Regions from separate parts of the Kribbella swartbergensis genome, predicted to be linked through region 1. Evidence: riboswitches for the same ligand, from Rfam matches in the RefSeq annotation. Region 1 holds a riboswitch; each other region holds the start of a gene.
What was found. Region 1 has a riboswitch for cobalamin ahead of cobN (cobaltochelatase subunit CobN). Riboswitches for the same ligand answer to the same signal wherever they lie in the genome.
Positions count from the first base shown of each region.

Region 2: it holds a riboswitch for cobalamin, as region 1 does, so the genes downstream of both, ACYVOK_RS25100 (ribonucleoside-diphosphate reductase subunit alpha) here and cobN (cobaltochelatase subunit CobN) in region 1, are expected to answer to the same signal.
Region 3: it holds a riboswitch for cobalamin, as region 1 does, so the genes downstream of both, ACYVOK_RS05695 (CbtB domain-containing protein) here and cobN (cobaltochelatase subunit CobN) in region 1, are expected to answer to the same signal.

Region 1 covers NZ_BAAGPM010000014.1:85,754-93,662, reverse strand. Annotated here, with positions in the region: gene cobN (cobaltochelatase subunit CobN) at 1-2,372, opposite strand, end outside; cobalamin riboswitch at 2,409-2,536, opposite strand; gene ACYVOK_RS07250 (DUF3500 domain-containing protein) at 2,566-3,534, opposite strand; gene ACYVOK_RS07245 (cobalamin biosynthesis protein) at 3,584-4,507, opposite strand; gene ACYVOK_RS07240 (serine hydrolase) at 4,550-5,401, shown strand; gene ACYVOK_RS07235 (mandelate racemase/muconate lactonizing enzyme family protein) at 5,398-6,459, shown strand; gene ACYVOK_RS07230 (C40 family peptidase) at 6,456-7,322, shown strand; gene ACYVOK_RS07225 (TerC family protein) at 7,389-7,909, opposite strand, start outside.
Region 2 covers NZ_BAAGPM010000026.1:215,517-223,425, forward strand. Annotated here, with positions in the region: gene ACYVOK_RS25080 (RNA polymerase sigma factor) at 1-513, opposite strand, end outside; gene ACYVOK_RS25085 (YciI family protein) at 525-863, opposite strand; gene ACYVOK_RS25090 (serine hydrolase domain-containing protein) at 996-1,922, opposite strand; gene ACYVOK_RS25095 (ribonucleotide-diphosphate reductase subunit beta) at 1,968-3,023, opposite strand; gene ACYVOK_RS25100 (ribonucleoside-diphosphate reductase subunit alpha) at 3,020-5,851, opposite strand; cobalamin riboswitch at 5,985-6,140, opposite strand; gene ACYVOK_RS25105 (DinB family protein) at 6,207-6,788, opposite strand; gene ACYVOK_RS25110 (Fic family protein) at 6,871-7,909, opposite strand, start outside.
Region 3 covers NZ_BAAGPM010000008.1:416,093-424,001, forward strand. Annotated here, with positions in the region: gene ACYVOK_RS05680 (hypothetical protein) at 1-230, opposite strand, end outside; gene ACYVOK_RS05685 (histidine phosphatase family protein) at 297-848, opposite strand; gene ACYVOK_RS05690 (CbtA family protein) at 845-1,594, opposite strand; gene ACYVOK_RS05695 (CbtB domain-containing protein) at 1,599-1,796, opposite strand; adenosylcobalamin (AdoCbl) riboswitch at 1,847-1,917, opposite strand; gene ACYVOK_RS05700 (LysE family translocator) at 2,022-2,663, shown strand; gene ACYVOK_RS05705 (MFS transporter) at 2,665-4,038, opposite strand; gene ACYVOK_RS05710 (DUF1304 domain-containing protein) at 4,076-4,507, opposite strand; gene ACYVOK_RS05715 (DEAD/DEAH box helicase) at 4,564-6,057, opposite strand; gene ACYVOK_RS05720 (DinB family protein) at 6,456-6,965, shown strand; gene ACYVOK_RS05725 (TetR family transcriptional regulator) at 6,966-7,634, opposite strand; gene ACYVOK_RS05730 (thiol-disulfide oxidoreductase DCC family protein) at 7,606-7,909, opposite strand, start outside.

The DNA.
Region 1 (7,909 bases):
AAGGTCAGCGACGCCTCGACTCCGGCCGAGGACCGCCCGAGCACCTCGGCCACGACCACCGGCACCTTCGCCGCGTCCCAGCTCAGCGTCTCCATCCCGACGACGAGCTTCCGTGCGACCGCCTCCAGCAGATCGACGCCGTCCGCGCCCGTCACCGCGGGCAGATCGGCCAGCGTCGCCAGGTCGGTGAGGTCCACCGCACGTCCCGGGTCGGCCAGAAGCTCGGACTCGGAGACGCCGAAGGTCTCGCCCAGCGCCGTACGCAGACCTGGGATCGAGTACGACCCGCCCCAGAGCTGCCGGGCTCGCAGTACGGCGAGCACCAGGTTGATCCGCGCCTCTCCGGTCGGCGCATCACCGAGCACATGCAGCCCGTCGCGGATCTGCACGTCCTTGATCTCGCACAGATACCCGTCGAGATGCAGGACGAACTCGTCGAACTCCTCGTCGTCCGGCTTCTCGGAGGTGTGCAGGTCGTGGTGCAGCTGAGCGGCCTGGATCAGCGTCCAGATCTGGGCCCGCAGGGTCGGCACCTTGTCCGGGTCGAGCGCCTGCACGGTCGCGTACTCGTCGAGCAGATACTCGAGCTTCGCCATGTCGCCGTACGTCTCCGCCCGGGCCATCGGCGGCACCAGGTGATCGACGACGGTCGCGTGCGCACGCCGCTTCGCCTGGGTCCCCTCGCCGGGGTCGTTGACGATGAACGGGTAGACCATCGGCAGATTCCCGAGTACGGCGTCCGGCGCGCAGTCGGCCGCCAGACCGATGCCCTTACCCGGCAGCCACTCCAGCGTCCCATGCTTGCCCAGGTGTACGACGGCATGCGCGCCGAATCCGCCGTCGTCGACGGACGCCTCGAGCCAGCGGTACGCCGCCAGGTAGTGATGCGACGGCGCCATGTCCGGGTCGTGGTAGATCGCGACCGGGTTCTCCCCGAACCCCCGCGGCGGCTGGATCATCAGGACGACGTTCCCGAACCGCAACGCGGCCAGCGCGATCGCGGGCTCGTCCCCGGACGTGTCGACGTACAACTCCCCCGGCGGCGCCCCCCAGGCCTCGGTCATTGCCTCTCGCAACGATTCTGGGACGCGGCCGAACCACTGCTCGTACGTCGACAGCGGGATCTTCGCCACCGCGTTGGACAACTGCTCGTCGGTCAGCCAGTCCACGTCGTGACCACCGGCGGCGATCAGGCGATGGATCAGCCCGTCGCCTTCCAGCTCACCGACCTCGAGACCACCGAGGTCGTACCCGGCCTGCTGCAACTGTTCGAGCAGCACCACCGCCGACGCCGGGGTGTCGAGTCCGACCGCGTTTCCGATCCGCGCGTGTTTGGTCGGGTACGACGACAGCACCAGCGCGAGGCGCTTCTCGGCCGGCGGCACGTGCCGAAGACGCGCATGCGCAACCGCGATTCCGGCCAGTCGAGCGCAGCGCTCGGTGTCGGGCGCGTAGCGGGCCAGCCCGTCGGCGTCGTACGACTTGAAGGAGAACGGGATCGTGATCAGCCGCCCGTCGAACTCAGGGATCGCCACCTGAGTCGCTGCGTCCAGCGGGCTGACCGCCGCGTCGCTGGCAAGCCACTGCTCGCGCGTCGAGGTCAACGCGAGGCCCTGGATCAGCGGGATGTCGAGCGACGCGAGCGCACCCGCGTCCCAGGCGTCGTCCGAGCCACCCGCGCTCGCGTCGGCAGCGACCGATCCGCCCGCGGCGAGCAGGGTGGTGACCAGTACGTCGCACTTCCGCAGCAACTCGAAGAGTCCGGCGTTCTCGGCACTGTCCGGATCGAGTCCGCGGAGCGTGCCGCAGTACACCGGCAAGGGCTGGGCACCGGCGGCTGTCACCGCCGCGGACAGTGCGTCCACGAAGGCGGTGTTCCCCGAGATCTCGTGGGCGCGGTAGTACACGATGCCGACGACCGGGCGCTCGTCCTCGACGAACGTCCCGCGCACGCCGTACGCCGGGAGCGCCCGAGGCGGATCGAAGGCGTCGCCGGTCAGCAGCAGCGTGTCGCGGAGGAAGCCGGCCAGGTTGCGCAGGTTCTCCGCGCCGCCCTCGCGGAGATAGGCGAGGGCCTCCGTCACGGCACCGGCCGGCACGGTCGACAGCGACATGAGTTCGGCGTCCGGCGCGGACTCGCCGCTGACCACCACGGCCGGTTTGCCGGACGCGACGACGGCGTCGAGTCCTTCCTCCCAAGCCCGGCGGCCGCCGAGCAGGCGGACCACCACGATCTCGGCGTCCGCGAGCAGCGGATCGAGATCGTCCAGGTCGAGCCGGGCGGGGTTCGCGACCGTCCAGCCGGCCTCCGCCTCGGAGGCGGCGAGCAGGTCGGTGTCGGCAGTGGAGAGCAGCAGGAGGTTGGCGGGCATGCGCAACCGGTCCTTCCTCGGGGTGTCCACGCCCCGTCCGGAGGTTCGACGGCGGCAGTTCCTGACTCCCACGCAAGGTGGTCACAGTGGCGGGACCGTCCCGGACTCACACCGGGTTCCTGCTGATGCCGTCGGATGACCTGGCCGACTCTAGCCGACCGGAGTGTGTTCCACGTCGGGCGTGACGCAGAACTCAGCGGTGCATGGCGTAGTGGGCGGCGAGGAGGTCGGTGCCCCAGTCGTTGCGGAGGTCCCGCCAGACGGAGTGGATGTGGTTGGCGTTGTCCTGGGTGTTGTCGTACTCGGCGAGGAAGGTCGGGCCGGCGATCGAGTAGTAGTGGCGGTTGCCGATGCCGGGCTCGGTCTTGCCGGCCCAGGCGAAGGTGAGGCGCTCGATGCCGTGGTCGGTGATGTCCTGCCACGTCTGCAACCCGATCGGCCCGGCGGCACGTCCGACGTACTGGCCGACGAGGAGGCTGAGCACCTGGCGTTGTTCCGCGGTCATGTCGCCGTACGCCAGGCCGCGGTAGAGAACTGAGGGGTCGGCGACCGGGTCGTGGCGGGTGAGGATGTCGTCGGGGGCCTCGTCGGAGACCACCGCGATCGCGCGCTGGCCGGGCTCGAGCGCGTGCAGGAGCTGGAAGCCGAGGTCCTGCTCGGCCGCCAGGAAGCGCCGGCCGGCCTGCGGACCAGATGTGACCTCGGCCGGGTTCGACCCGATGAACTGCGGGGTGAACGCGATCCCGCCGTCGACGAGCGTCACGTGCAGCGCGAGGTGATGGCCGTTCAGGCGCCACGCCCACGGCTCTGTCCCGGCCGGGTCGCCGAGCACCCGGAGGAAATACCGCCCGCCGAGCACGGATCCTTCCCACTCCCCTGTCGGCGGCAGGTCGGGGATCCCGCGCAGGATGACCTCGGCCTCCAGCACCGCCATGGAGTCGGCCGCGCCGCGCTCGCTGCAACCGATCTCGACCAACCGCTCGGCCAGCCGCTGCTGCGCCGGCGTCAGCTCCGACAGCGGCAGACCCGGCCGATCACCCGGCAGGTACGTCCATTCCTTGTGATCGGGCGTGTCGAACGCCGCCCTGATCTTGTCCAGCTGGGCGGGTGTCAGACTCGCCAGCAGGTCGAGTACCGCTTCCCGGGTCTGCTCTACAACCATGCCGATCGCTCCCGTTCCGTCGGTTCGCCGGGTGTTCCCAGGTCCATCCTCACGCCTTTCGCCGGCTCACGATGGCAAGCATTGCTGCGGCTGCTGTCGCCGCCACGGCGACGCGCCGTGCGAGGGCGGCGGTACGGCGGACGTCCGCAACCGTCGGCGGGGGTCCGTCACCCAGCGTGCCGCGGTCCTCGTCATAGTCGCCGTACCTGTTCCGCCCACCGAGTCTCAGGTCGAGCGCACCGGCGAACGCGGCCTCGACCGGACCCGCGTTGGGACTCGGGTGCTTCGCGGCGTCCCGCTGCCACACCTCGACCGCCGCGCCCGGCCGCCCCGCCGCGAGCCCGGTCAGCAAGGCGCAGGCCCGCGCCGGGAGCAGATTGAGTACGTCGTCCAGCCGGGCAGCGGCCCACCCGAAGTTGAGGTACTTCGCCGACTTGTATCCGACCATCGCGTCCAGCGTGTTGGCGGCGCGGTAGCCGAGCAAGCCGGGGACGCCGAACACACCGCCCCAGAGCAGCGGGGCGACACACGCGTCGGACGTGTTCTCGGCCAGCGACTCCACGGTCGCACGGGCGAGTTCGTCGGCCTCGAGGTCGGTCGCGTCCCGCGCGCACAGGTGGCTCAAACGATCCCGAGCGGCCGGGATGTCCTTCTCCTCGAGCAGACCGGCCATCGCCTCGGCCTCGCGATCCAGGCTGCGGGCGCCGAGCACGGTCCACGTCGCGGCGGCAGTGACGAGCGTATGGACGATCGGCCGCTGTCGGGTCAGGCGTTCCACGATCGCTCCGGCGGCGGTCGCCGTACCGACGAGGACGGCCGTGTACGCCGTACCGGCTGTGCGGGAGTCGTCGTACCAATGCGTCTCCAGCCGGGTCGCGACCTGGCCGAAGCCGGCCACCGGGTGGTAGCGGCGGGGGTCGCCGACGAGGCGGTCGGCGGCGAAACCGAGAATCAGACCCAACGCTCTGGACACCCTCGGAAGTCTGCCAGGCGCCGGTGTGTAAGGGTGAGCGGCATGGGAATCGCGGAACTGCTCCGGGAGGCCGACGGGAGCGGGGACTTCGGGGTATGGCTGGGCCGGCTGGACGGCGTACCGGTGTTCGAGCATCAGGCGGAGCGGACGCACTACTCCGCCAGCACGATGAAATTGCCGGTGGCGATGGCGATGATGCGCAAGGTCGAGGCGGGTGAGCTGAAGCTCGACCAGCCGGTGACCGTGCACAACGATTTCGAGTCCGCGGCCGGCGGCCGCTTCGGCGTGAACCGGGACGAGGACGACGCGCCGACGACCTGGACGAAGCTGGGTACGCAGGTACCGCTGGGGTGGCTGGCGACAGAGATGATCACCCGGTCCAGCAACCTGGCGACGAACCTGGTGCTGGAACAGGTCGGGATCGAGGCGGCTCATGCGGTGCTCGCGGAGTCGACACTCGCCGGCTCCGAGGCGGCGGGTGAGGGAGCGGCGCTGTCCGGCCGGAGCGCGATCCGGCGCGGGATCGACGACCTGCCGGCGCGACGGGCCGGTATCAGCAACGAGATGAGCCCGGCCGGGCTGGCCGGCGTACTGGTTGCGGTGGGCAAGCAAGAAGGTGCCTCCGGCGACCACCTGCGCGACCTGCTGGCCCGGAACGAGTGGAACGGCGAGATCCCCGCGTTGCTGCCGGCCGGGACCAGGGTCGAACACAAGAACGGGTGGGACACCCGGATCCGCCACGACGGCGGCATCGTCCGCCCGCCGGACGCCGAACCGTTCGTGCTCGTGGTCTGTACGACCTCCGACCTGCCGGACGCGGACGCGCAGAAGCTGATCGCGTCGATCGCCTTGGAGGCCTGGAACCACCGGCACGAGTTGGAAGCCGTCCGATGAAGATCTCCACGCATCTGGTGTCCGCGCCGCTGCATACGCCGTTCGTGACGGCTCTGCGTACGGCGACGCACGCCGACTCGCTGCTGGTCGAGGTCAGCGACGGCTCGATCAGCGGCTGGGGCGAAGCACCGCAGGTCTGGAAGGTGACGGGCGAGTCGCTCGCCGGTGCGCAGGCGTGCGTCGAGGGTCCGATCGCCGCCGCACTGGACGGGCTCGGCCCGGATGACCTGACCGAGGCGCTGCGACGCGTGCAGAACGCTGCCGTCGGCAACTTCGGCGCCAAGGGCGCTGTCGACGTCGCGCTGCACGACCTGGCCGCCCGGCGTCGCGGGCAGACGCTGCACGGGTTCCTCGGCTCGACGATCGACACCGTGGCAACCGACGTCACGCTGTCGGCCGGGGACGCCGACGCACTGGCCGCCGCCGCGCGTGACCGGGTCGCGGACGGGTTCGACGTCCTGAAGGTGAAGGTCGGCACCGGTGACGCCGCCTCCGACGTCGCGCGGGTCCGCCGGATCCGCGCCGAGATCGGTCCCGGCCCTCGGCTCCGCCTGGACGCGAACCAAGGGTGGACACGCCGCGACGCCGTCACCGCGATCCGCGCGCTGGAGGACTGCGACCTCGAACTGGTCGAGCAGCCGGTGCCCGCCGCCGATCTCGAGGGGATGGCTTGGGTGACCGACCGGGTCGGTACGCCGATCCTCGCCGACGAGTCCGTGTACGGCGTCCGCGACCTGGTCGCCGTGATCCGGCACGGAGCCGCCGACATGGTGAACGTGAAGCTGGCCAAGTGCGGCGGCCTCGGGCCGGCCCGGACGCTGCTCGAACTGGCCCGGGAGCACGGGATCAGGACGATCGTCGGATCGATGATGGAAGGCCCGGTCGGCGTCGGCGCGGCGGCCGCACTCGTGTCGGCGTACCCGACGTCGGCGGTCAACGACCTGGACGCCGCCTGGTGGCTGCGCGAGCCTCCGGTGACCGGCGGAATCCGCTACGACGGCGCGCTGATCCACCTGCCTTCGGCTGCTGGACTCGGCGTGACAGGCTTGACCGTATGAAGCTAGTCGCCGCCAAAGTCCCGGTCAGCACCGTGTGGACCGCACCGGACGCGCCCCGGGACATCGACGCCCCTGCGATCGCCGCCCAGCCCGACGTGGCCGCGTGGGCCAAGTCGATGGACACCGAGACCCGGCTCGGCCTGCACGGCCGGACGCTGACCCAGCTGCTGTTCGCCGAGCCCGTGCTGGTGCGGTCCGAACGCGACGGGTGGTCGGAGATCATCGCGCCGTGGCAGCCGTCGTCACAGGACGCGCTCGGCTATCCCGGCTGGGTGCCGTCGAGTCACCTCGGTGAGCTGCCCGGGGCCGCATCCGACCCGGTCGCCGTCGCCGTACCCACTGCTGCACTGCTGGCCGAGCCGCGTGGTGATGCTCAGGTGCTGGGCGAACTGTCGTTCGCCACGGTGCTCGCGTCCGTTGAGCACGCGGACGGGTACACGCGGGTGGCGACTCCGGATGGTGGGTCGGGCTGGCTGGCGGACGACGTACTGCGGTCCGGTCCGGGCTCGGCCGAGGACCGGCTGCGGCTGGGGTCGCAGTTCCTGGGGCTCGAGTACCTGTGGGGAGGTACGTCGGCGTACGGGCTGGACTGCTCGGGGCTGGTGCATACGGTCAGCCGGGTGCTCGGTGTGCGGACGCCGCGCGACGCGCACGACCAGGCGGACACGCTCGAGAACATCCCGTTCGACCAGGCACAGCCGGGGGACCTGTACTTCTTCGCCCGGCCCGGCAAGGCCGTCCACCACGTCGGCTTCGTCTCGCCGGAAGGCATGCTGCACGCCTCGGAGACCGGCAAGCGCCTGGAGAACGAGCCCGTCTCCGACGAACGCCGCGCCACCCTGGTCACCGCCGCCCGCCTCTAGCCGCCGTCCCGGCACACGCAAGTCGCCCCGGACCGAGTGGTCCGGGGCGACTTGGTGTCTGGGGTGTCAGGCCTTCTTGGCGTCGGTCTCCTCCGGCTCGCGGAGGGCGTCCAGCTCGGCCTTCGTGTGGTCGTCGAGCCGGCCATCGGTCCGGTCCTGGAGCCCCGAGCCGGTCGCGCCGTTCGCCGACTCGACCGGAACGGACTCGTCCAGCTCGCCACCGCCGGCCGACTCCGACCGCGCCACGGTCCGCGACTTGCGCAGGCTGGCGACCGTGGTGATCGCGAGCGTGATCACGATGAAGCCCAGCGAGAACCAGATCGGGATCTCCGGCGCCCACTCGATGTGGTGACCGCCGTTGATGAACGGCAACTCGTTGACGTGCATCGCGTGCAGGACCAGCTTCACGCCGATGAAGGCGAGGATGACCGACAGGCCCATTGACAGGTACACCAGCCGCTTCAGCATGTCGCCGAGCAGGAAGTACAGCTGCCGCAGACCCATCAGGGCGAACACGTTCGCGGTGAAGACCAGGAACGGCTCCTGGGTCAGGCCGTAGATCGCCGGGATCGAGTCGAGCGCGAACA
Region 2 (7,909 bases), on a different contig from region 1:
CAGTTCGTCACGGCGGGGCACCCGGTACGGGATCCGCGCGTCGCGGATCTTGGCCTTGGCTCGTGCGACGCGCTGGGCGATGGTGGTCTCGCTGGTGAGGAACAGCCGCGCGACTTCGGCGGTCGAGAGTCCGGCCAGGCACCGAAGGGTGAGCGCGACCTGGCTGCCGGGGGTCAGCGCCGGATGGCAGCAGGTGAAGAACAACTGCAGCCGGTCGTCGGGGATCGGCCCCGGATCCACGGTCTCAGGTGGAGGAGTCTTCATCGTGGCCGCCAGTTCGGACAGTTTCGCGGCTTGCGTGCGGGCGCGCCGGATCCGGTCGATGGCCCGGCGACGGGCGGTCGTCACCAGCCAGGCGGCGGGGTACTCCGGCACCCCGTCGCGTGGCCAGGACGAGGCGGCGATCGCATAGGCGTCGCCGAGCGCCTCCTCGGCCAGATCGATGTCGCCGAGGAGGCTGATCAACCGGGCCAGCACGCGGCCGTGTTCGCTCCGGAAGACCGTGCTCAGCACGTCGTCGGCGTTCAGTTCGGCTCCACCGGTCGGACCTCGACAGTTCCGTGGGTGGCTCCCGGGCAGCGGGCCGCCCAGTCGATGGCCTGGTCGAGGTCGTCACAGTCGATCACGAACACGCCGCCGAGTTGCTCACGCGACTCGATGAACGGGCCGTCGGTCACCAGTCGCCGGCCGTCGCGCACGGCCACCGTGGTGGTCAGCGCCGCCCGCTGCAGCCGCGGCCCGCCGCGCAGCACCCCGGCTTCGGCTGCCTGCTTGAAGTAGGCGGCGTAGTCGGCGTCGAGCTGCGGCCAGTCGAACTCGGCGTCGCGCGACTCGTCTCGGTAGATCAGGATTGCGTACTCCATGGTCGGTCCCTTCTAGCGTCTGTTCCTCGGTGGCCCTCGGTGTGCCACGGCGAGTAGACGAGCGGGCGCGACGTCCCTCGACATTCCTCCAGTGTGACCGTCGTCACATTGCCGGCCAAGGTCGGTTGGGTGTCACAACACCGGCAGGACGTGCGCACGGATCAGGTCGAGGGCCGGTCGCCAGTCGGGTGGCAGGTCATCTGCCGGTGGCGGGCCGAATCGGAAGTTCGGGAACCCGGTCGTGACGATCACCGCTCCGGCCGACGGGACCACGAGGAGATGCTGACCGGCCCAGCCGCCGGCCAGCAGTGACTCGCCGCCGATCCAGGTGAGGAAGCCGTACGGCAGGCCCTCGGGCGGACCGCCGGCCGACTGCGGCCGCCGGAACTCGGCGAAGTACGCCGGGGCCAGCAGTTGGCGGCCGTGCCAGGTCCCGTCGGACAGCCACAGTCGGCCGATCCTGGCGAGGCCGTCGGCGCTGATGCTCAGATGCGCGTACCCGAACGGGATCCCGTCCGGGTCGCACCGCCACTCCGCCTGAGTGATTCCGAGCGGTTCGAACAGTTCGCGCCGGGTGACGTCCGCGACAGACTCGCCCAGCAACTCGCAGGCCGCGGCCGACAACAGGTGTGCCGCCCCGTCGTCGTACCCGAAGCGGCTGCCAGGCTCGTGTTCCTGCGGTGCGCCCGCGATCCGCGCGACCTGTCCACCCGGCAGGGCCGTCAGTTCGTCGACGTCCTCGATCCGGGCACCACGGGTCATGGTCAGGAGATGACGCCAGGTGTGCGGTTTCCCGCGCAGCGCGGGCAAGATGGCACCGACCGGACTGTCGACATCCGGTAGGAGGCCACGCCCGGCCACGACGCCGAGCACCGTCGCGAGCACGCTCTTGGTTACGGAGAACACGTCCGCGACCAGCGGCCCGCGCAGGTGCTCGTCGACGACGAGCGAGCCGCGGACGACGATCTGCAGATGGCTCGTGTGGGCATAGCGCGGGTCGGTGGTCGCCGTGGCGACCACCTTTCGCGCCGCGGCCAGGATCGGCTGACGCTCACCCACGCCGGGACCGCACCGATCGTCTCGTCATGGAGTCAATCTAGAAGGTCAGTCCCAGCTGAGTCCGCTGGACGACTGGTACTCGATGACGCGGGTTTCGAAGAAGTTCTTCTCCTTCTTCAGGTCCATCACCTCCGACATCCAGCCGAACGGGTTGCGGGTCTCGCCGAAGATCGGGGCGAGGCCGATCTGTTCGGCGCGGCGGTCGGTGATGAAGTGCATGTACTGCTCGCACAGTTCCGCGGTCAGCCCGAGCATGCCATTCGGCATCGTGGCCCGCCCGTAGGCGACCTCGAGCTCACACGCCTCGGTCAGCATCTGCCGCACCTCGGCCTGGAACCCGGCCGTCCACAGGTGCGGATTCTCCTGCTTGATCTGGTTGATGCAGTCGATGCCGAAGTTCAGATGGATCGACTCGTCCCGCAGGATGTACTGGTACTGCTCGGCGATCCCGACCATCTTGTTGCGCCGGCCGAGCGACAGGATCTGCGCGAACCCGGTGTAGAACCACATCCCCTCGAACACCACGTAGAACGCGATCAGGTCCCGCAGGAACGCGGTGTCGGCCTCCGGCGTCCCGGTGCGGAAGTCCGGATCCTCCAGGTGCCGGGTGTACTTCAGCGCCCAGGCGTCCTTGTCCGAGATCGACGGCACCTCCCGGTACATGTTGAACAACTCGCCTTCGTCCAGGCCGAGCGACGTACAGATGTACTGGAAGGTGTGCGTGTGCACGGCCTCCTCGAACGCCTGACGCAACAGGTACTGCCGGCATTCGGGGTTGGTCAGTTGCCGGTACACGGCCAGCACGATGTTGTTCGCGACCAGCGACTCCGCGGTGGCGAAGAAGCCCAGATTGCGCTTCAGCATCAACCGCTCGTCCTCGGTGAGGCCGTCACGAGACTTCCACAAGGCGATATCGGCCTGCATGGACACCTCGGTCGGCATCCAGTGGTTGTTGCAGGCGGCAAGGTACTTCTCCCACGCCCAGCGGTACTTCAACGGGAGCAACTGGTTGACGTCCGCCCGCGCATTGATCATCGCCTTGTCCGCCACCTCCACCCGGGAGGCGCCCACGGCGATCTCGCCCAGTCCGGTGGGGGTCACTGGCACGCCTCGCAATCCGGGTCGTCGATGGAGCACGCGGCCCCACTCAGCTCGGGCAGAGCAACCGGTACGGCGTTCAGCCGGCCGTCGGTGCCCTGCAGCGTCGACTTCTCCACGTGGGTCGCTGACTGGGAACGGAGGTAATAAGTCGTCTTGAGGCCATGGCGCCATGCCGACCGGTAGAGCTCGTCCAGCGCCCGTCCCGACGGCTGCGCCATGTAGAGGTTCAGCGACTGTGCCTGGTCGATCCACTTCTGCCGCCGCGACGCCGCCTGCACCAACCAGTGCGGGTCGATCTCGAACGCGGTGGCGTACAACTCGCGCAGGTCGGCCGGGATCCGCTCGATACCGGCCAGGACGCCGTCGTGGTACTTCAGATCCGACACCATCACCTGGTCCCACAGGCCGCGCGCCTTCAAGTCGGCGACCAGGTACGGGTTCGCCACGGTGAACTCGCCGGACATGTTCGACTTCACGAACAGGTTGCTGTACGCCGGCTCGATCGACTGACTCACCCCGCAGATGTTGGAAATCGTCGCGGTCGGCGCGATCGCCATCACGTTCGAGTTGCGCATACCGTCCCGGAGCACCTTGGCGCGCAAGGCGTCCCAGTCGAGGATCGTAGTCTTGTCGACGATCACGTCGCCGTCTCGCGCGGTCTCGAGCAGAGCGATCGAGTCGATCGGCAGAACGCCCTGGCTCCACAGTGAACCGTCGTACGTCGAGTAGCGGCCGCGTTCGGCCGCGAGGTCGCTGGACGCCTCGATCGCGTGGTAGCTGATCTGCTCCATCGAACGGTCCGCGAAGGCGACGGCCGCGTCGGAGGAGTACGGGATCCGTAGCGCGAACAGCGCGTCGGCGAATCCCATCAGGCCGAGGCCGACCGGGCGGTGCCGCTGGTTCGCGCGCTCGGACTCGGGCGTGGTGTAGAGGTTCACGTCGATGACGTTGTCGAGCATCCGCACTGCCGTCTTCACGGTGTCGCGCAGCAGTTCGGCGTCGAGGCCGCCGTCGGTCAGGTGCGCGACCAGGTTCACCGAACCCAGGTTGCACACGGCCGTCTCGTCGACGGTGGTGTTGAGGGTGATCTCGGTGCACAGGTTCGACGAGTGGACCACGCCGTCGTGCTGCTGCGGCGACCGCAGGTTGCAGGCGTCCTTGAAGGTGATCCAGGGATGTCCGGTCTCGAACAACACGGTCAGCATCCGCCGCCACAACTCCACCGCCCGGACCCGGCGGAACACCCTGATCTCACCACGGTCCGCGGCTTCCTCGCAACGACGGTAGGCCTCGGCGAACGCGGCGCCGTACAGGTCATGGAGGTCCGGGACCTCGTCGGGGGAGAAGAGCGTCCACTGGCCGTCGGCCTCGACCCGCTGCATGAAAAGGTCGGGCACCCAGTTGGCGGTGTTCATGTCGTGGGTCCGGCGACGCTCGTCGCCGGTGTTCTTGCGCAGATCGAGGAACTCCTCGATGTCGATGTGCCAGGTCTCCAGGTACGCACAGACCGCACCCTTCCGCTTGCCACCTTGGTTGACCGCTACAGCGGTGTCGTTGGCGATCTTGAGGAAGGGGACGACGCCCTGCGACTCGCCGTTGGTGCCGCGGATCTTCGCGCCGATCCCGCGGACCGGGGTCCAGTCGTTGCCGAGGCCGCCGGAGTACTTCGCCAGCAGCGCGTTGTTGCGAATCTTGGTGAAGATGCCCGCCAGGTCGTCCTGGACGGTGGTCAGGAAACACGACGACAGCTGCGGCCGGGTGGTGCCGGAGTTGAACAGCGTCGGCGTCGACGACATGAACCGGAACGAGCTCAGCAGCTCGTAGAACTGGATCGCCCGCGCTTCCCGGTCGTCCTCCCGCAGCGCCATCCCCATCGCAACCCGGAGGAAGAACGCCTGCGGCAGCTCGTACCGGACCTTGTCGATGTGCAGCAGATACCGGTCGTAGAGCGTCTGCAGACCCAGGAACGTGAAGTCGAGATCCCGCTCCGGCCGGATCGCGGCGGCGAGCCGAGCCAGGTCGAAGTCAGCCAGCTCCGGGTCGAGCTGCCCCGCGTCGATCCCGGTCCGGACGTACTCCGGGAAGTACGCCGCGTACTCCGTGGCCATGTCGGCCTGGCTGGCCTGGCGCGGCTCACCCTGGACCCGACCGAGCGTCTCGCGCCGGATCTGGTCGAGCAGCAGACGCGCCGCCGCGAAGCTGTACTGCGGCTCGGTCTCGACGTAGGCCCGGGCGGCCATCACCAGCGCGAGCTCCACCTCGTGCTGCGCGATGCCGTCGTAACAGGAGCCGAGGGTCTCGTCCAGGACGAGGTCGGGATCGACCGCGTCGAGCCCGTCGGCCGCTTCCGCAACAATCAGGCGCAGCCGGTCGACGTCCAGCGGCGCGGTGCTGCCGTCGGCGGCGCGGACGGTGATCGTGGGTTTCTCGGCGACGCCGGCCGGGTCCGCAGGCGTGCGGGCCCTGCTGCGCTCCTCCCGGTAGAGGACGTAGGCCCGGGCGACCTGGTGCTCACCGGCGCGCATCAGCGCCAGCTCGACCTGGTCCTGGATGTCCTCGACGTGGACGCTGCGCCGGGCCTGAAGATGGCGGGGGCCGCGACTGGTCAGGGCGTCGACGACCCGGCCGGTCAGGTCGGCCACCAGGTCCCGGACCCGATGTGTCGCGGTGGCGTCGGCACCCTCGACGGCGAGGAACGCCTTGGTCATGGCGACGGCGATCTTGCCCTGGTCGAACGCCGTTGTGCTGCCGTCGCGGCGTACGACGGTCAGCTCGATCGACCGCGTCGGCCCGTTGGCCGCCGGTCGTGATGAGGAAGTGACGGTCACAGATGCTCTTTCCACGTGAGTTCGAAGGTCCGTGACTCGTGAATGGGGCGCACGACGGGACAGGCAGCACCGGCCGGGTCTACTGCCGTCACGCCCTGCGACCCACCCTCGAGGTCTCGGACCGCGCGCACCGGCGGTGCACGCGCCGGTGGCAGGTATCCGGACTCGCGGACGGTCTCCGCTCACCGTTGCGGGGCAGCTCCGGACTCGCACCGGATTCCCCTCTTGCCTCGGAGCGGCCCACATCTTGTGGTGCCGGTCGCTCCGAACCACCAGCAGTAGTGATGCTAGGTGGCTGGAGCTAGATCTTGTGGTAGCGCCACGCCGCGTGTCGCGCATCTTGTGGTCCGGGGGCTCACGCTGCGGCCGCGTAGAGATTCTGGAGCGTCATGATCTCCGAGCCGTGATGGATGAGCTCACGGTTGAGCCGCAGTACGACGTGGCCGAACGGCTCGGCCGCGTCGAGCTCGGACGCCTGGCTGAGGCCGACCGTCATCACCTCGTCCTCGTCGAGTGCCGCGATCGAGTCCTGCCACGCGTCCACCCAGTGCGTCAGCCAGGCCACCGCGTCCCGGGCGTTGCCGTGCAAGGTGATGTCCGCCCGGCCTTGCCGCCGCTCGCCGAACGTCCACTCCCAGCGCTCGAAGAACTGCTCGGTCAGATGCGCGATCAGCCAGGCGATCGTGCGCGGCCCGCGGTGGTCGGGCTCGGCCGGCCACTGGGCCACCCATTCGCCGGAGCCGAGGGACCGGAACCGGCCGGCGTAATGGCGGCGGACGACGGTCAGCGCCTCGCCGCTCGGCTGCCAGAAGTACTGCTCGTCGGTCAGCTCGGCGAGCCGGCCCGACAGCACCATCCAGCTGAAGCCGAGCTGGCCGCGCACCATCGCCATCGCCGACGGGCGGTGCAGGATGTCCCAGTCGAACGGCTCCGGCATCACACTTCCTCACGCTCCTGGGTCGGATTTTGCGGCAGGATCGAACATGTGTTCGAATTGTTGCCCGAGCGGGAGGAGAAAGTCAATGTGCGCGGTGTGTCGGTTCTGGCCTCGGTGGCACTGGTCTGGTAGGTGGCTCGATCCTGGTGTCGGCGGCCGGGCTGGCGAAACGTCGTTCCAGCAGGGTGAAGGCGTCGATCAGTTCAGGCGCCTCGTAGACCCTGTTCCGGCGGCCGTCGGTGATCTCGCGCAGCACGCGCGCCTCGACCAGCCGGGCGAGTGCCTGGTTGGCGGCCTGTTGCGAGCGGTCGATCAGCCGGGCCGCGCCGGCCAGCGTGAGCACCGGCGCGGCGGGCAGTGTCTCGATCAGCAGTTCCACGGCCGAGCCGGCCCGGACCGGTGCGGCCCGCTCGCGCCAGGCGGCCTTGAGGTCGGCCGCCGCCCGCTCGAACCGGGCCGCCTCCGCGGTCGCGTGGCTGCACGCGGCGGCGAACATGAGCAGCCATTGGTTGGCCGCCGTCCGGGCGCGCGGACTCGTCGGCTTGCCCGTGTGCCTGAAGGCGGTGAGCGCTTCGACGTACTGCGTCGCGTGGGTGGCCAGCGACAGGGACACCGGTGGGACGGTCCGCTGGACCAGGCCCTCCGCGCGCAGGATCAGGTGGATCAGCGCGCGACCGGTCCGGCCGTTGCCGTCGGCAAAGGGGTGGATCGTCTCGAACTGCACGTGCGCGATCGCGGTCTTCGCCAGCACCGGCAGGGGAGATTCGCGGACGAAGGCCATCAGGTCGGCGAGGAGTTCGGGGACCAGTTGAGCCGGCGGCGGGACGTAGTACGCCTCGGCGGGGGAGCGGCCGCCGATCCAGTTCTGCAGGTACCGGACCTCGCCGCCGAGCTCCGGATGTGGCGAGTGCGCCATCAGCCGCCGGTGAGCCTCGAGCAGGTGCTCGACCTCGAGTTTGTCACCGGCCTGCACGGACTCGGTCGCCCACGTCATCGCGTCGACGGCGCCGAGCACCTCCTCGGCGGTCACGTCCCGCTGCCGCTCCCGCAGTACCTCGGCCTTCAGCAGCCGACGCGCCCCGACGACCAGGCCTTCGATCTGGGACGACCCGACGGCCTCG
Region 3 (7,909 bases), on a different contig from region 1:
GCCAGCGTCTCGGCGGCGAACGTGATCAGCGCCTCCGGATCCGGCGACGTGGGGTCGCCGGTCTCGACCGTGATCGTGCACACGGACTCCGGGCCGCGGTCGTCGGACAGGGCGCCCTGGTTCACCGGGCCGACATCCTGCGTCACCACCGGTGTCTGGTCCGGGACGACCGTCGCCGCGACGGCGAGTAGTTCCGAGCGGAGGAAGTTCCGCGCTTCGGTGAGCGTCACACCCCCGTCATACACCTTGACCGCACCGAACGCGACGCGACGCCGCGATTCGCCTGCGGGTTCGGCTCAGTGGAAGGCCAGGGACCAGGAGCCGTCGGACCGGGTGAGGGTGACGGTGGCGAGCGGCCGGACGTCGACCTGACGCAAGGACTCCGCCGGGGCATCCAGCACGTACAACACCATCGCCCGGACGACCGCCGGGTGGACGACGGCCACGATCGAACGGCTGTCGTCGTCCTGCTGAGCGAGGTCTCCGAGCCAGTCCGCCACCCGGGTGAGTACGTCGTTCTCCGTCTCGCCACCCGGTGTCGCGGTGTGCGGCCGCTCGAGCCAGGCGGCCACCCGCTCCGGCTCGGCGCCCAGCAACTCCTCGAGCTCACGCCCGGTCCATTCGCCGTACTCCCGATCCCGGAGCGCCTCCTCGACGACCGGGGTGAGGCCGAGCGCCTCGGCCGTGAGTACGGCGGCTCGCTCCGGCCCGGCGTACACGGCATCGGCCTCGAACTCGAATTCGCGAGCGGCCGACAGGCTCGCCGGATCCGGCTCGGCGTCTCCACCGAGGACGAGTCCGCGCAACGCGGGAGTCAGGGCATGGGCGACCAGTTTCAACCCGCTCACGCGGCAACCACCTTCTGTCGGGAGAGCCGGCGATCCACCGCGGCGGCGTACCCGAAACCGAGCAGGAGCCACAGCGTCGCCTGCGTACCGAGTGAGGCGAACCGGAACTGCCAGAGCAGCGTAGCGGGGAACGACCCCGGAACCTCGTTGATCGCGGGCAGGATCAGGTACGCCGCCACGACCGTCGCAAGGAAGGCCGCGACACCACCGGCCAGTCGCGCGACGTCACCGAACCGGGCGGCCCACCGGGAGGCGGCCACACCGGCCCACACCGCGAGCAGACCGATCACCAGGGTCAGCAGATAGGTCACCGTACGGCGGGTGATCGTCTCGGGATCGCCGACCGCCGGAGGATTCGGCGGGTACTTCAGGAACGGCACGAGCACGATGCCGACGAATCCGGCCGCGGCCAGGCCCAGAGCGGCGTACGAGTCGTTGCCGGTCCGCAGCTTGCGCCGGAGCAGGGTGAACGCGACGGCGAAGACGCCGCCGAGGGCGACGCCGTACAGCGTGGTGGCGAGGAACAGGCCGGCCCGCTGGCCGTCGCGGCTGACGAGCGGCGCCTCCCCGGAGGCAGCGGTTTCGCCTTGGTCGTGCGAATGGGTGTGCGCGCCGCCGGCTTCCTCGATCGCGATCGCGGCGTCGATGTGCGGCTCGCCCATCGAGTACGCGAACGCTCCGGCCAGCAGGCCGGCGAAGAGTCCGACGATCAGTCCGCGCACCAGGAGCGATCCGAAGGTGCGCATGCGGCTAATGGCAGGGCACGCCGAGCAGGTGGCGGCCGTCGTGCATCAGCTCGTGCAGGTACATCCCGGACTGGGACACCGCACCCTGGTCGAAGGCGACCAGGTAGCCGAGCAGGAGCAGTACGCCGACGCTGAGCAGCGCGACGGCGAGAAGACGGGGAGAAACGGCCGGTACGGCGAGAGTGCGGGCAGGAGCTGCCATCTGAACCTCCTGGGGAAGTGCGCGTCCCCTTCGAAAGGCTGCTGGTGCCCGAGCGTCCTGACTCACGAGCAGTGCTCGCTCACAGTGGCGCGGCCGTGCCGGACTCTCACCGGCTTCCCTCCTGGCACCGCAGGTTGTCCCCCGAACCGTATCGGTGGGGATCGAGGGGGTCAACGCTGCCGGAACCGGGGTGACGTTCCCCACGGCCGCCCTTACCCTGAGCAGATGCCGTCCGCCCATCACCTGGTCGCCTTCGCGATCACCGCGTTCATCATCATCGTCGTCCCCGGTCCGAGTGTGCTGTTCATCGTCGGACGCGCGCTGGCCGTCGGGCGGCGCGAGGCGGTGCTGACGATGGTCGGCAACACCGTCGGCGCCGCGGTCATGCTGATCGCGGTCGCCCTCGGCCTCGGCACCCTGATCGCCGCCAGCGCGATCGCCTTGACCGTGGTGAAGCTGGCCGGAGCGGCGTACCTGATCTATCTCGGCGTCCAGGCCTTCCGCCACCGCAAGTCCCTGGTGACCGCGATGACGAGTGCGGTGAAGCCGGGCAACAGCCGCCGGACGATGCGTCAGGGCTTCCTCGTCGGCGTCACCAACGCCAAGACCGCCGTGTTCTTCGCCGCCGCGCTGCCGCAGTTCGTCGACCCGAACGCGGGCAGCCCGGCGTGGCTCCAGATCCTGCTGCTCGGCCTGATCTTCATCCTGATCGCCCTGGTCTCGGACAGCGCCTGGGCGCTCGTCGCCGGTACCGCTCGCGAGTGGTTCGCCCGGTCGCCGCGCCGCCTCGAGCTGGTCGGCGGGGCCGGCGGCCTGATGATCATCGGCCTCGGGGCCAGCATCGCCGTCACCGGCTCGAAGGAGTAGGTCACCGGGCCGTTCGGCGTCCGGCCTGTGCGCCGAGCAGGGCGAGCAGAGCCGGGAGGCCGAAGGCGACGAGATAGGCGGTCACCGCGGAGCGCGGCTCCAGCACGGCGAAGAGAGAACCGCCGACGGCCAAGACCGTTGCTGTGGACAACGAGTCGCTCAACTGCAGTGCGGAGCTGTTGGCACCCTGGGCGTCGCGTTCGGAGTACTCGAGCACCAGCACCGACAGGGTCGGGAAGACGGTCCCCATGCCGAGACCGGTGAGGCTCCACCCGAGGATGCCGACCACGACCGGGACGTTGTCGTTCAAGGTCAGGGCGGCGGTGACGATGCCGAGCATGATCGACACCATGCCGGCTTGCAGGAAGACCGCGTGGGAGAACGGCTGGTTGGGCCGGCCGCGGTACCAGGAGGCAGCGGTCCAGCTCAGCGCGCTGACCGTCAGCACCAGACCGGCCAGGGCCGGGGACAGGCCGCGTTCCCGGGTCAGCATCAGCGGCAGGAACACCTCGGCACCGAAGCCTGCCGAGGCGACCAGCCCCCGCAACGCGACGACCGACGGCAGACCCGACCGGAAAACAAAGGTGCCGCTCGGCAGCAGCTTCGGCGCGAACGCGACCACACCGGCAAGACCGATCGCGAGCAGGACGATCCGCAGTACGCCGTGCTGCTGACCGCCGTAGTGGAGCAGGCCGACGCCGACCGCCGCCGCCACCGCCAACAGCGCCCGCTTGTCCCACAGCCGACCCGGCCGTACTTCCTGAGCAGCGCCGCGGGCCAGGCCGGGCCGCATCACGAGCGCCGCCGGGATGGCGATGACCGGTACGGCGAGGAAGACGATCCGCCAACTGGTGTGCTCGACGATCAGACCGGCGATCGCAGGGCCGACCAGGGAAGGTACGACCCAGCCGGTGGCGAACGCGGCGAAGATGCGCGGCCGCAGCCTGGCCGGGTAGAGCCGGCCGACCACGACGTACAGGGCGACCGTGAGCAGACCGGACCCGAAGCCCTGGATGATGCGACCGGCGACGAGGATCTCCATCGTCGGTGCCAGACCGGCGATGATCAGGCCGGCCAGGAACCACGCGGTCCCGTGCCAGAGCGGGCGGGTCGGCCCTTTGAGGTCGCTCCAGGTCCCGGAGACAACCATCGCCACCACAGCGGAGGCCAGCGGCCCGCCGAACGCGAGCGCGTAGAGGTAAAGGCCGTCCAGCGCCTGGGCGACGGTCGGCATCGCGGTGGTGACAGCCAGGGACTCGAACGCGACCAGAGTGATCAGCGCGACCATCCCGACGGTGAGCGCCCGGTACTGCGGTGAGAGCACACCACCGGTCGTCGGTTCAGTGGTGATCGGGTCCGCGGCAGTCGTCGTCATGCGAGAACCCTCGGACATCAACTGCACTTGAAGTCAACTAGAGAACCGCGGCGAACACCAGAGCGAGGATCGGCGGGACGGCCTGCGCGGCGGCGGCCCGCACCATCCGGCGGTCGGTCGCGACCAGGACGACACCGGCACCGGCCATGCACGCACAACTGAACAGCGCGACCGCGCAACCCCCGCCACCGCCGGCGATCAGCCCGCCGAGCGCCCCGAGGGCGAGGAACAGGTTGTAGAACCCCTGGTTGAACGCCCACGGCCTCACGACCGCGGCCTCGGCGTCGTCCTTGACCCGGAACCGCCGGTACGTACTCGGCTTCCGGAACAACAGGCTCTCCATCGCGAACACCGCGACATGAAACAGCCCGGCCAGCACGACGAACACCTGCGCGACGACGTTCACCAACGCACCGTACCGCCCGGCTCGCCGGTCCACCGCGACGGCGCGCACCAGCTGGGCGTGCACAAGGCCTGGTCAGGCAGCGCCTGACCAGGCCTTGCGTCAGCTCGACGGCCGCGGGCTCAGCGACCGCGACGGGCAGCCCCGGCGCGGCTGCCGGCGGAGAATGCGGCGGCACCGGCCGGGCGAGTGCTGGAGCCCGGCGTGCTGGTGCTGTAAGTCTTCGGCGTGCTCGCGGACTTCGAGCGGCCGCGACCACGCGCCGGCCCACCCGACTTCGCGCCACCCGCGTCTCCGGAACGCTGACCGCCAGAACGCTGACCGCCGGGCCGCTGACCGGTCGCCGACTGTGAGCCGCGCCGACGACGGTTGCCTCGACCTGACCCACCACCGGTGGACGCGCGGGCGCTGTCCGGTGTCGCGACCGGCGGCTCCACGAAGCGGCGTTCACCGGGGGCCAACTCGGCGAGGAGCGGATCGCCGCTGGTGAGCCTGGTGATCTTCGCGGCGATGCCGGCCTTGCGGGTGAGGTCACGGACGTCGCGGACCTGGTCGTCGGTCATCAAGGTGACGACGGTGCCCTCGGCGCCCGCGCGGGCGGTCCGGCCGGAGCGGTGCAGGTACGCCTTGTGCTCGATCGGCGGGTCCGCGTGGATCACCAGCGCGACGTCGTCGACGTGGATACCGCGCGCCGCGATGTCGGTGGCCACCAGCGTCTTCGCCGTACCGTTGCCGAAGGCCTCGAGGTTCCGGGTCCGGGCGCCCTGCGACAGATTGCCGTGCAACTCCACCGCCGGAACGCCCTGGGCGATCAGCTTCTTCGTGAGCGACTTGGCGCCGTACTTCGTCCGGGTGAAGACCAGCGAACGGCCCGGCGCCGCGGTCAGGTCGACCAGCACCGGCAGCCGGGAATCGGCCTGGACGTGCAGCACGTGATGGGTCATCTTCGCGACCGGTGATTGCGCCGAGTCCACGCTGTGCGTGACCGGGGCGGTCATGAACCGCTGCACGAGTACGTCGACGCCGGCGTCCAGCGTGGCCGAGAACAGCAACCGCTGCGTACCGGACGGGGTCGCCCCGAGGATGCGCCGTACCGCGGGCAGGAAGCCGAGATCGGCCATGTGGTCGGCCTCGTCCAGGACGGTGATCTCGATCGCGTCGAGCTTCACGTGCCCTGCCTGGAGATGATCCTCGAGCCGGCCGGGGCAGGCGACCACGATGTCGGCGCCCTGGCGCAGACCGTTGATCTGCGGGCCGTGGCCGACCCCGCCGAAGATCGTCATCGTGCGCAGGCCGAGCGCGTCGGCCAGCGGCGTGATCGACGCCTGGATCTGGGTCGCCAGCTCACGCGTCGGCGCGAGGATCAGCGCCCGCGGGTGCTTCGGCCTGCGCTTCGCTCCGCTCGCGGCGAGGCGGGCGAGCACCGGCAGCACGAACGCGTACGTCTTGCCGGAGCCGGTCCGGCCGCGTCCGAGCACGTCCTTGCCGGCCAGCGAGTCGGGCAGCGTCGCCGCCTGGATCGGGAACGGCGTGGACACACCGGCCGCGGACAGTGCCGACACCAACGGCGCCGGTACGCCGAGATCGGCGAACGTCAGGTTGTCCGGGACAACCATTTCGGCCACCTCGTCGTACACCGGACTGTTGCTCTGAGCAACCTCAGGCTGCCGTTGAGTGCCGGCGGGCGGGGAGAACAGCGGGCGCGCCGCCGAATCGTTGCGCCGGGCACCGGAACGACGCCGGCGGGGACGAGTGGTGGAGGTGGAGACAGCTTGGGGGGATGTGGACGTGGGGCGGCTGGCCGCCATGTAGGTACTCCAAAGGTCGGGGGTCGTCCTGCCCGGCGCGGCTCCGGCCGCGGCGCGTGGTAGTCGACTGCTGGCGCACTGTGTTTGCGCTCACCGGCCCGAGGCAGAACTGAGCGGGCCGTCACGAGCAGTCTACGGCACTGGGGGCCGAACCCTCGTCCGTTGTCCACAGGAGACATGTCACACCGGCGCCTAGGGTTCACCTTGTGACTACGGAATCTCGGGTGGATCCACCCACCGCCGCCGGTGAACGCGAACTTCTTCAGGGCTTCCTGGACTTCCACCGCGAGACGCTGCTGTGGAAGATCTCCGGTCTGACCGGCGAGCAGCTGGTTCGGCGCAGCGTCGAGCCGTCCAGCATGTCCTTGATCGGGCTTGTCCGCCACCTCACCGAGGTCGAGCGGTACTGGTACCAGATCTGCCTCGCGCAGCTCCCGGTCACGGCGACGTTCTGGACCGACGAGCACCCGGACGGCGACTTCGACCTCGTCGACGCCGCCGGGGCCGAGCAGGACGTCAGGGACTATCGGGCGATCGTCAAGACCTCCGACGAGCTGATCGCGCGCTACGACCTCGACCACACCTTTCGACGACCCCGGCGCGAGGGCGACTACTCGGTCCGCTATCTCCTCGTCCACATGATCGAGGAGTACGCCCGCCACAACGGCCACGCCGACTTCCTGCGCGAGCGGATCGACGGACTCACCGGCGAGTAGCTACGGCCTGAGCGTGCGGATCAGGCCGACGATGTCGTTCACCACCCCGCGCACCCCCGGGATGCGGGTCAGCCGCAGTAGGCGGTCGACCAGCGGGACCGAGCGGTCGATCAGCGCCTTGGTCCGGCGGAGATCCTCGCTGTCGTCGTGCACCCAGAACAGCACGATGCCCATCTGCATCAGCCACAGCAGCTCGGGCAGCTCCGCCTTCAGGTCGGCCGGCAGCTTGAGGTCCGAACCGCCGACCACCCGGCGGAAGATCTCGACACTCGCCTCCCGGGCGGGCCGCGACTCGTCGCTGAACGGCGACAGCGGGCTCTTCGGGTCCGCCGCGGTCTTGAAGAACGTCCCGGCGAACTCGTGGTACGGCGCCGCCACCTCGAGCCAGGTCCGCAGTACACCGGTCAACCGGGGAACGAACCCGGTCTCCGACGCCAGGATCGACTCGACGGCGTCCCGGTGCTGCTCCTGCAGGTGGTCGTAGTACGCCTGCATCAGGTGCTCTTTGGAGCTGTAGTAGTAGTACGCGTTGCCGACCGACACTCCCGCTTCGGTGGCGATCGCCCGCATCGTGGTCTTGCTGTACCCCTGCTCACGGAACAGCCGCAACGCGGTGGACAGGATCAGCTCCCGGGTCTGCTCACCCTTGGTGGTCGCACTGTCCGTCACATCGGTCAGCGTAGTCACCCCCACTGAAGCGTCGGAGTCCCGCCGCCGCCTGCACCATCGCCCGCGCCACCGGACGCATCGCCGGACTCGCCAGCCGTACGGCGGTGCGCCGGTGCTCCCACGTTGTCCACAGGCACACGATCCACGCCCGGTCGCCGACGTACACGGACCCGTCGTCGGCGACCACCGTCACCTCGCGCAGGGTCGCCGCGTGATCCAGCTCGGGGTAGAGCGCCCGCGCGTCCGCCGACCCCGCCGCGACGAACCTGAGGCGC